Regions from separate parts of the Variovorax sp. V116 genome, predicted to be linked through region 1. Evidence: riboswitches for the same ligand, from Rfam matches in the RefSeq annotation. Region 1 holds a riboswitch; the other holds the start of a gene.

Region 1 (4,407 bases):
TGCTCAGTGCCGACCAGGAAGCCATCCGCGACGCGGTGCGCGATTTTTCGCAGGCCGAGCTCTGGCCCAACGCCCCCAAGTGGGACCGCGAGCACAGCTTCCCCAAGGAAGCCCACCAGGGCCTCGCGGCGCTCGGTGCCTACGGCATCTGCGTGCCCGAGGAGCACGGCGGCGCGGGCCTCGACTACCTCACGCTCGCGCTGGTGTTGGAAGAAATCGCGGCCGGCGACGGCGGCACCAGCACCGCCATCAGCGTGACCAACTGCCCGGTCAATGCGATCCTCATGCGCTATGGCAACGCGCAGCAGAAGAAGCAGTGGCTCGAGCCGCTGGCGCAGGGCCGGATGCTCGGCGCCTTCTGCCTCACCGAGCCGCAGGCCGGCAGCGATGCATCGAGCCTGCGCACCACGGCGCGCAAGGACGGCGATGGCTACGTGATCGACGGCGTGAAGCAGTTCATCACCAGCGGCAAGAACGGCCAGGTCGCCATCGTCATCGCGGTGACCGACAGGGGCGCGGGCAAGCGCGGCATGAGCGCTTTCATCGTGCCGACCGATGCGCCGGGCTACAGCGTGGCGCGGCTCGAGGACAAGCTGGGCCAGCACAGCAGCGACACCGCGCAGATCAATTTCGACGGCTGCCGCATCCCGGTGGAAAACCTCATCGGCGCCGAGGGCGAGGGCTACAAGATCGCGCTGGGCGCGCTCGAGGGCGGCCGCATCGGCATTGCGGCGCAGAGCGTGGGCATGGCGCGCAGCGCCTTCGACGTGGCGCTGGCCTATGCCAAGGAACGCCAGGCCTTCGGCGGGGCGATCTTCGACCAGCAGGCCGTCGGTTTCAGGCTGGCCGAGTGCGCCACGCAGCTCGAAGCCGCGCGCCAGCTGATCTGGCACGCCGCCAGCCTGCGAGACGCCGGCCGCCCGTGCCTCAAGGAAGCCGCCATGGCCAAGCTGTTCGCGAGCGAAATGGCCGAGCGCGTCTGCAGCGCCGCGATCCAGACGCTGGGCGGCTACGGCTACGTGAACGACTTTCCGCTCGAGCGCATTTATCGCGACGTGCGGGTGTGCCAGATCTACGAAGGCACCTCGGACATCCAGAAGCTGCTGATCCAGCGCGCACTGGCCTGAACCGGGCGCTCGGAAGGCTCCTGGACGGCGCCCCGGGCTTGCCCCATCGGGCGAAGGGCCCGGAGGATGTTCCAATAGAGGCCTTCATGAGCGCCACTGTTCCCCCCACCGGACCTTGCCCCTGCGGCCGCACGGACCGCCGAGACAAGCCCATCGGCTATGCCCTGTGCTGCGGCCGCTACCTCGAGGATTTCGAGGGCACGCCCGCGCCCGACGCCGAATCGCTGATGCGCTCGCGCTATACCGCGTTCGTGCTGGAACGCGGCCCCTACCTGCTTGCCACCTGGCATGCGTCGACGCGGCCGGCGTCGATCGAGTTCGAACCCGGCGTGAAGTGGCTGGGCCTGGACATCCGCTCGCGCTCGGTGCTGGACGCCGACCATGCCGAGGTCGAATTCGTCGCCCGCCAGCGCAGCAGCACCGGCGCCGCCACGCGCCTGCACGAGCGCAGCCGCTTCGTGCGCGAGGGCGACCGCTGGTTCTACCTCGAAGGCGATCTGCAGACCCCCGGTTGACGCACCGGGCCATGGCCCGCACAATAGTCCCCGCTCCGGGGTGCACGCATGTGGCGTGCTGAGATGGCAAAGTGCCGACCCGCGAACTTGATCCGGGTCATACCGGCGTAAGAAGAGCTGCACTCCCCGACTCCGGTCCCGCCACCCACCCACCAACGTGGCGGCCCAAAGTCCTCAGAGCGATTGCGGAGCACCCTTTCCCTCAACAAGGAGTGCCCCGCATGAATGCCCCCGACAAGTTCACCTCCCTGCTCTCGCTCACGCGCGAGCCCTTTCCCGCATCGCACAAGTGCCTGATCCCGGGCAGCCGGCCCGACCTCAACGTGCCGGTGCGCGACGTGCTGCTGACCAACGGCGAGACCGTGTCGCTCTACGACACCTCGGGCCCCTACACCGATGCCAAGGTCGAGATCGACGTGCGCCGCGGCCTGCCCGGCGTGCGCGGCGCCTGGATCGCCGAGCGCAACGACACCGAAAGCTACGAAGGCCGCTCGCACCAGGCGCTCGACGAGGGCCTGAAGCACGCGCACGACCACGATGCCCAGCGCCTGGCCGAACTGCGCGCCGGCGCCTCGGCGCTGCAGCGCACGCCGCGCCGCGCCAAGTCAGGGGCCAACGTCACGCAGATGCACTACGCGCGCCGCGGCATCGTCACGCCCGAGATGGAATACGTGGCGCTGCGCGAGAACGGCAAGCGCGAGTGGATGGCCGAATACCTCGCCAACGAGGAGCGCGCCAAGCGCGTGGCCGGCAACCCGATGGGCGCGAGCATTCCGCGCATCATCACGCCCGAGTTCGTGCGCGACGAGGTGGCGCGCGGCCGCGCCATCATTCCGGCCAACATCAACCATCCTGAAGTCGAGCCGATGGCCATCGGCCGCAACTTCAAGGTCAAGATCAACGCCAACATCGGCAACTCGGCCGTCACCTCGAGCATCGAGGAAGAAGTGGAAAAGCTCGTGTGGGCGATCCGCTGGGGTGCCGACAACGTGATGGACCTTTCCACTGGCAAGAACATCCACACCACGCGCGACTGGATCGTGCGCAACAGTCCCGTGCCCATCGGCACCGTGCCGATCTACCAGGCGCTCGAGAAGGTGGGCGGCGTGGCCGAGGACCTGACCTGGGAGATCTTCCGCGACACGCTGATCGAGCAGGCCGAGCAGGGCATCGACTACTTCACCATCCACGCCGGCGTGCGGCTGCCGTTCATCCACCTGACGGCCGACCGCATGACGGGCATCGTCTCGCGCGGCGGCTCGATCATGGCCAAGTGGTGCATCGCGCACCACAAGGAGAGCTTTCTCTACGAGCGCTTCGAGGACATCTGCGACATCATGAAGGCCTACGACGTGAGCTTCTCGCTCGGCGACGGCCTGCGCCCGGGCTCGGGCGCCGATGCGAATGACGAAGCGCAGTTCGCCGAGCTGCGCACGCTGGGCGAGCTCACGCAGATCGCATGGAAGCACGACGTGCAGACCATGATCGAGGGGCCCGGCCACGTGCCGATGCACATGATCCAGGCCAACATGGACGAGCAGCTCAAGCACTGCCACGAGGCGCCGTTCTACACGCTCGGCCCGCTGACCATCGACATCGCGCCGGGCTACGACCATATCTCCAGCGCCATCGGCGCCGCGATGATCGGCTGGGCCGGCACCGCGATGCTCTGCTACGTGACGCCCAAGGAGCACCTGGGCCTGCCCGACCGCGACGACGTGAAGCAGGGGATCATTGCCTACAAGATCGCCGCGCATGCGGCCGACGTGGCCAAGGGGCACCCCGGCGCGCGCTCGCGCGACGATGCGCTCAGCAAGGCGCGCTTCGAATTCCGCTGGCAGGACCAGTTCAACCTGGGCCTGGACCCCGACACGGCGCGCGAATTCCATGACGAGACCCTGCCCAAGGATTCGAGCAAGGTGGCGCATTTCTGCTCGATGTGCGGCCCGAAGTTCTGCTCGATGAAGATCACGCAGGAAGTGCGCGAGTACGCGGCGAAGAAGGGCGTGGCCGAGGCGGAAGCCATGGCCGAAGGAATGGCGCAGAAGTCCAGGGAGTTCATGGCGGGCGGCGGCGAGATCTACATCCCGATCCAGCCCGCGTCCTGAGCCCGGCCGGGGTCATTGCTACCATGGGGGATTCCCCCGAACCCCTCCGCGCAATGACCCCATTCCCCTTCGACGCCGTCCTTTTCGACTGCGACGGCGTCCTCGTCGATTCCGAACCCATCACCAACCGCGTGCTCGCCGAGATGCTCGGCGAACTCGGCTGGCACCTCACCACCGAAGAGTCGATGAACACCTTCACCGGCAAGGCCGTGAAGGACGAAACCGCGCTCATCGAATCGAAGACCGGCGTCAGGATCACCGAAGACTGGCTCAAGGCCTTCAGGGCCCGCCGCAACGAAGCCCTCGAGCGCGACCTCGTGGCCATTGCGCACGCCCCCGCGGCCATTCGCGAAATTCATGCGCGGCTCCGGGGCCGCATCGCCTGCGCCTCGGGCGCCGACCGCCACAAGGTCGAGCTGCAACTGGCGAAGGTCGGTCTGCTCGAGTGTTTCGAAGGCCGCATCTTCAGCGGCCACGAGATGCCGCGCTCCAAGCCGCACCCTGACGTTTATCTGGCCGCCGCCGAGGCGCTGGGCGTCGATCCGAAGCGCTGCGCGGTGGTCGAGGACACCGTCACGGGCGCGATGGCCGGCGTGGCTGCGGGTGCCACGGTGTTCGGCTACAGCACCGGCGAATCGGGCCACAGCGGCCCCGAGG
Region 2 (4,407 bases), 2.4 Mb from region 1:
GTCACCAACGGAAGCGAACTCGCGCAGTCGCTGCTCAAGCAGGTCGAGCCGTTCAAGCCCCAGTTCCATTTTGGCGAGCAGGTGGCCACGCTCGAACGGCAGGCCGACGAGCGCCTGCTGCTGACCACCACCGCCGGCACGGCTTTCCTGGCGAAGACCGTGTTCATCGCGGCCGGTGTCGGTGCCTTCGTGCCCAAGCGCATCGCGCTCGAAGGCATTGCGCAGTTCGAAGGCCGCTCGCTTTTCTACCACCCCGATTCGCTGGACCGCTTTGCCAGGCAGGCGGTGGTGGTGAATGGCGGCGACGACGTGGCGCTGGAAACCGCCATCGCGCTCACGGCCATTGCGAAGCAGGTCACGCTGGTCCACCGGCGCGACGGGTTCCAGGCCGACGAGGCGCTGGTCGCGTCGATGCGCGCGCTGGTGGCCGACGGCAAGCTCGCGTTCAAGGTCGGCCAACCCACCGCTTTCGACGGCAGGCAACTGCAGATCACCACGCCCGACGCAACCACCGTCGACCTGCCGCTCGACGCGCTGATCGCCTGCCTGGGCATCTCCCCGCGCCTCGGCCCCATTGCCGACTGGGGCCTGGAACTGGAGCGCAAGCAGGTGCCGGTCGACACCGAGAAGTACGAAACCCGTGAACGCGGCGTGTTCGCGGTGGGTGACATCAACACCTATCCGGGCAAGAAGAAGCTCATCGTCTGCGGCTTCCATGAAGCCACGCTGGCGGCCTGGGGCGCCACCGCCATCGTGTTCCCGGGCAAGGCGATTCCGCTGCAGTACACGACCACCAGCACGCGGCTGCACGAGCTGCTGGGCGTGGCTACTTCGCGCTAGGCAGCAGCGCGCGGTATTCGCCGATGAAGCGGCCGATGGCGGCGGCGAACCGGTCGATGTCCGCATCGGTCAGCGGCAGAGACAGCACGATGAAGCCGCGCGGCGAGGCGTAGATGCCCTCGCCCAGCAGGTGGAAGAACAGCAACTGCCGCAGCCGCCCGTCGACCGCCGCCAGGTCGTCCACGCGCCGCACTTCCCCGCGCACGAAATGTGCGTTCATCAGCGAACCGACGCCGGTGAACTGCATGGCCACATCCTCTTTCGCACACAGCGCATTGAGCCGCGCACGCATCGCCTCGCCGCGCTCGGCCAGCCTGCCTGCCGCCTCGGGCGTGAACAGCTTCGTGAGGCCCGCATAGCCGGCCGCCATGGTCATCACGTTGTTGTTGAAGGTGCCCGAATGGGAGAGCGACCCGGTGCGCGGATCGAACTGCGCCATCACGTCCGAGCGCCCGCCGAAAGCGCCGAACGACATGCCGCCGCCGATGTACTTGCCCAGCGTGGTCAGGTCCGACCGGATGCCCAGCTTGTTGGCGAGGCCGTTCGGTGCGAGGCGCGAGGTCATGACCTCGTCGAAGACCAGCAGCGCGCCCACCTTCGTCGCACCCTCGCGAAGTGCTTGCAGAAAGTCGAGGCGCCCCGGAATGCAGCCGCTCGCACCCTGCATCGGCTCGACCAGGATCGCGGCGATCTCCGACCCGTGCTTCTCGATCTGTTCGCTCGCAGCCTGCACATCGTTGTAGGGCAGCACCAGGAAGTCGAAGGGCACGGTCGTCGGCAGCGGCTTGGCGCCGAACCCGAGCACGCCGCCGTGGTAGCCGCCCGAAAACACCACGATCTTCCGCCGCCCCGTGAAGTGCAGCGCGGCCGTGAGCGCCATCAGGTTGGCCTCGGTGCCCGAGTTGGTGAAGCGCAATTGCTCGATCTGCGGAAAGCGCTCGCAGATGGTCTTGGCGAGCCTTCCTTCGAGCAGGTTGTGGCCCGTGAGGTTGATGCCACCCTGCATTGCCTCGACGACGGCATCGCGGATCTCGGGTGCCGAGTGGCCGTAGACGCCGGCCGTGTATTCGGCGATGAAGTCGGCATAGCGGTGGCCGTCGGCATCCCAGAGCGCAGCGCCCTCGCCCTTGGCGATGGTGAGCGGAAACGGCGCATAGAACAGCACCGAGCGGCTGTTGGCACCGGGCATGTAGCGCACCTGCGCCTCGAACTGGCGCCGGCTGGCCGGGTTGGCCTCGGTGAAGCGCTGGAAGGCCTGGGCAAGGGACTGGTCGATTGCGGAATCGCTCATGGAACACATCCTCGAAGTGGCGGCATGCGGATTGCCATATCCGGACCATCATCCATGGTTTGGAGGCTGGGCGCACAGGCTCGTACAATAGTTTCCGCTTTGCGCCACGGCGCGGAGCACCACCGCTAGGGGTGTCGAACCGGGATCCGTTCCGGGGCTGACTGAGAGAGTCCCTTTGAACCTGACTGAGGTAATCCTCGCGCAGGGAAGCTGGTCCGGCGGCCTGTCGCGTTGTCTCGCGCGATGGCTCCACCGCCGGAGCCTCGCCCACCTGCCAAACCTTTTGCACTGGAGCAACTGGATGGCACACGACGACGAACTTTCTTCCGCCAACGAGGCGCTGGCGCCCCTGCCCGCGTCGCAGCGCGTGTTCGGCTGGCACGACCACGCATCGCTCTGGTTCAGCCTGGGCGTCGGGCTGCTGGTGATGCAGATCGGTGCCTACCTGGTGCCGGCGGTGGGCACGCGCGACGCGGCCATCGCGATCGTGCTGGGTTCGCTGCTCGGCGCAGGCCTGTTGGCCTGGACTGCGCGGCTCGGCTGCGAGAGCGGCCTGGCGAGCGCCGGGCTGATGCACGCCACCTACGGCAGCGCCTTCGCACGGCTGCCGGTGCTGCTCAACATCGTGCAGCTGGTGGGCTGGACCACCTTCGAGCTCGTCATCATGCGCGAAGGCACGCAGGCGATCGGCCAGCAGGCCTTCGGCCTGGCGCTCGGCGGGCCGCTGGGCGGCGCCCTCACCACGCTGCTCTGGGGCGCGGTGCTGCTGGCGCTTTTGGCCGGCTCCATGGTCAAGCTGGTGCGGCGCTTCGTGAGCCGCTTCGGCCTGCCGCTGGTGGTGCTTTCTCTGCTCTGGCTGACCTGGCAGTTCGCGACGCGCCTGCAAGCCAAGGGCCTCGACGCCTTCTGGGCGCGCCCCGGCGACGGCGGCATGGGCATGTTCAGCGCGCTCGACCTGGTGATTGCGATGCCGGTCTCGTGGCTGCCGCTGGTGGCCGACTACGCGCGCCACGGCAAGCGCAGCGCAGGCGGCCTGGGCAGCGCCTTCAGCGGCACCTGGATCGGCTATGCGCTGGCCAACGTCTGGTGCTATGCGCTCGGCGTGATGGTGGTGAGCGTGGCGGAGCCGGGCACCGGCCTGGTCACCGCGCTGCTGCTCGCCCAAGGCGGCCTGGTGGCGCTGGGCCTGATCCTGATCGACGAGCTCGACAACGCGTACGGCGATGTGTATTCGGGCTCGGTGTCCACCCATAGCCTGCTGCCGCGCTGGAGCGTGCGGCGCTGGGGCCTCCTGCTGGCGGCGCTGTGCACGGCGCTCGCGCTGGTGCTGCCGATGCACACGCTCGAGCCGTTCCTGCTGATGCTGAGTTCGGTGTTCGTGCCGCTCTACGGCGTAATCCTGGGGCGGCTGGGCACGGGCCAGGCGGTCTTGTCGGTGGGCACGCGCCGGGTCGACCTGGGCGCGGCGCTGATCTGGATTGCGGGCATCGCGGCCTACCACGCGCTCGCCAAGTGGGCGCCGCAATTCGGCTCGGCGCTGCCCACGCTGGCCGCGACATTCCTGCTGGCCTGGGCCAGCCGGCCCAAGGCTACGCCGACGGCGGCAGGCGGTGCGTCGGCACTGGCGCAAAACCGTGGTTGAGCGGACCGTGTCCCGCGCCGGTCTTCACATGCGCACCGGCGGCCATCGCGCCGAGGATGTAGGCGCGCGCGCATTCGACGGCCTCGGGCAACGCAAGCCCCAGCGCCAGGTGCGCGGCAATGGCGGACGACAGCGTGCAGCCCGTGCCATGCAGGTTGCGGCTCGCGATGCGCTGCGAGGCCAGCCGCTTTCGAGCGCCGCCCGCCTGCAGCAGCACGTCGACCACCTCGTCGCCCGGCAAGTGCCCGCCCTTGAGCAGCACGGCCTGCGCGCCGAGCGCCAGCAGTTCGTTGGCCGCATCGTCGAGGGCATCGATGCCGCCGATCGCATGGCCGATCAGCAAGGCCGCTTCGTCGAGGTTGGGCGTGACCACCACGGCGCGCGGGAACAGCTCGCGCACCAGCACCTGCACGGTTTCGGAGGCGATCAGGCGGTCGCCGCTGGTGGCGACCATCACCGGGTCGAGCACTACGTTGGGCAGCCGGTAGTGATCGATGGCCCAGGCCACCACCTCGACCACCTCGGGCGCATGCAGCATGCCGAGCTTGACCGCATCCACGCCGATGTCCTCGACCACCGCCTGGATCTGCGCCTTGAGGAAAGCCGGCGGCACGCCATGGATGCCCGACACGCC

What was found. A riboswitch is a leader RNA that binds a small molecule or an ion and turns the genes downstream of it on or off. The one in region 1 is predicted to bind thiamine pyrophosphate.
Region 2: it holds a riboswitch for thiamine pyrophosphate, as region 1 does, so the genes downstream of both, ACAM58_RS11810 (cytosine permease) here and thiC (phosphomethylpyrimidine synthase ThiC) in region 1, are expected to answer to the same signal.

Annotation. Positions count from the first base shown of each region.
Region 1 covers NZ_AP028661.1:4,905,893-4,910,299, reverse strand. Annotated here, with positions in the region: gene ACAM58_RS23460 (acyl-CoA dehydrogenase family protein) at 1-1,127, shown strand, start outside; gene ACAM58_RS23455 (YchJ family protein) at 1,214-1,642, shown strand; TPP riboswitch at 1,669-1,773, shown strand; gene thiC (phosphomethylpyrimidine synthase ThiC) at 1,864-3,750, shown strand; gene ACAM58_RS23445 (HAD family hydrolase) at 3,804-4,407, shown strand, end outside.
Region 2 covers NZ_AP028661.1:2,486,228-2,490,634, reverse strand. Annotated here, with positions in the region: gene ACAM58_RS11820 (NAD(P)/FAD-dependent oxidoreductase) at 1-840, shown strand, start outside; gene ACAM58_RS11815 (aminotransferase class III-fold pyridoxal phosphate-dependent enzyme) at 827-2,131, opposite strand; TPP riboswitch at 2,249-2,356, shown strand; gene ACAM58_RS11810 (cytosine permease) at 2,433-3,773, shown strand; gene thiD (bifunctional hydroxymethylpyrimidine kinase/phosphomethylpyrimidine kinase) at 3,721-4,407, opposite strand, start outside.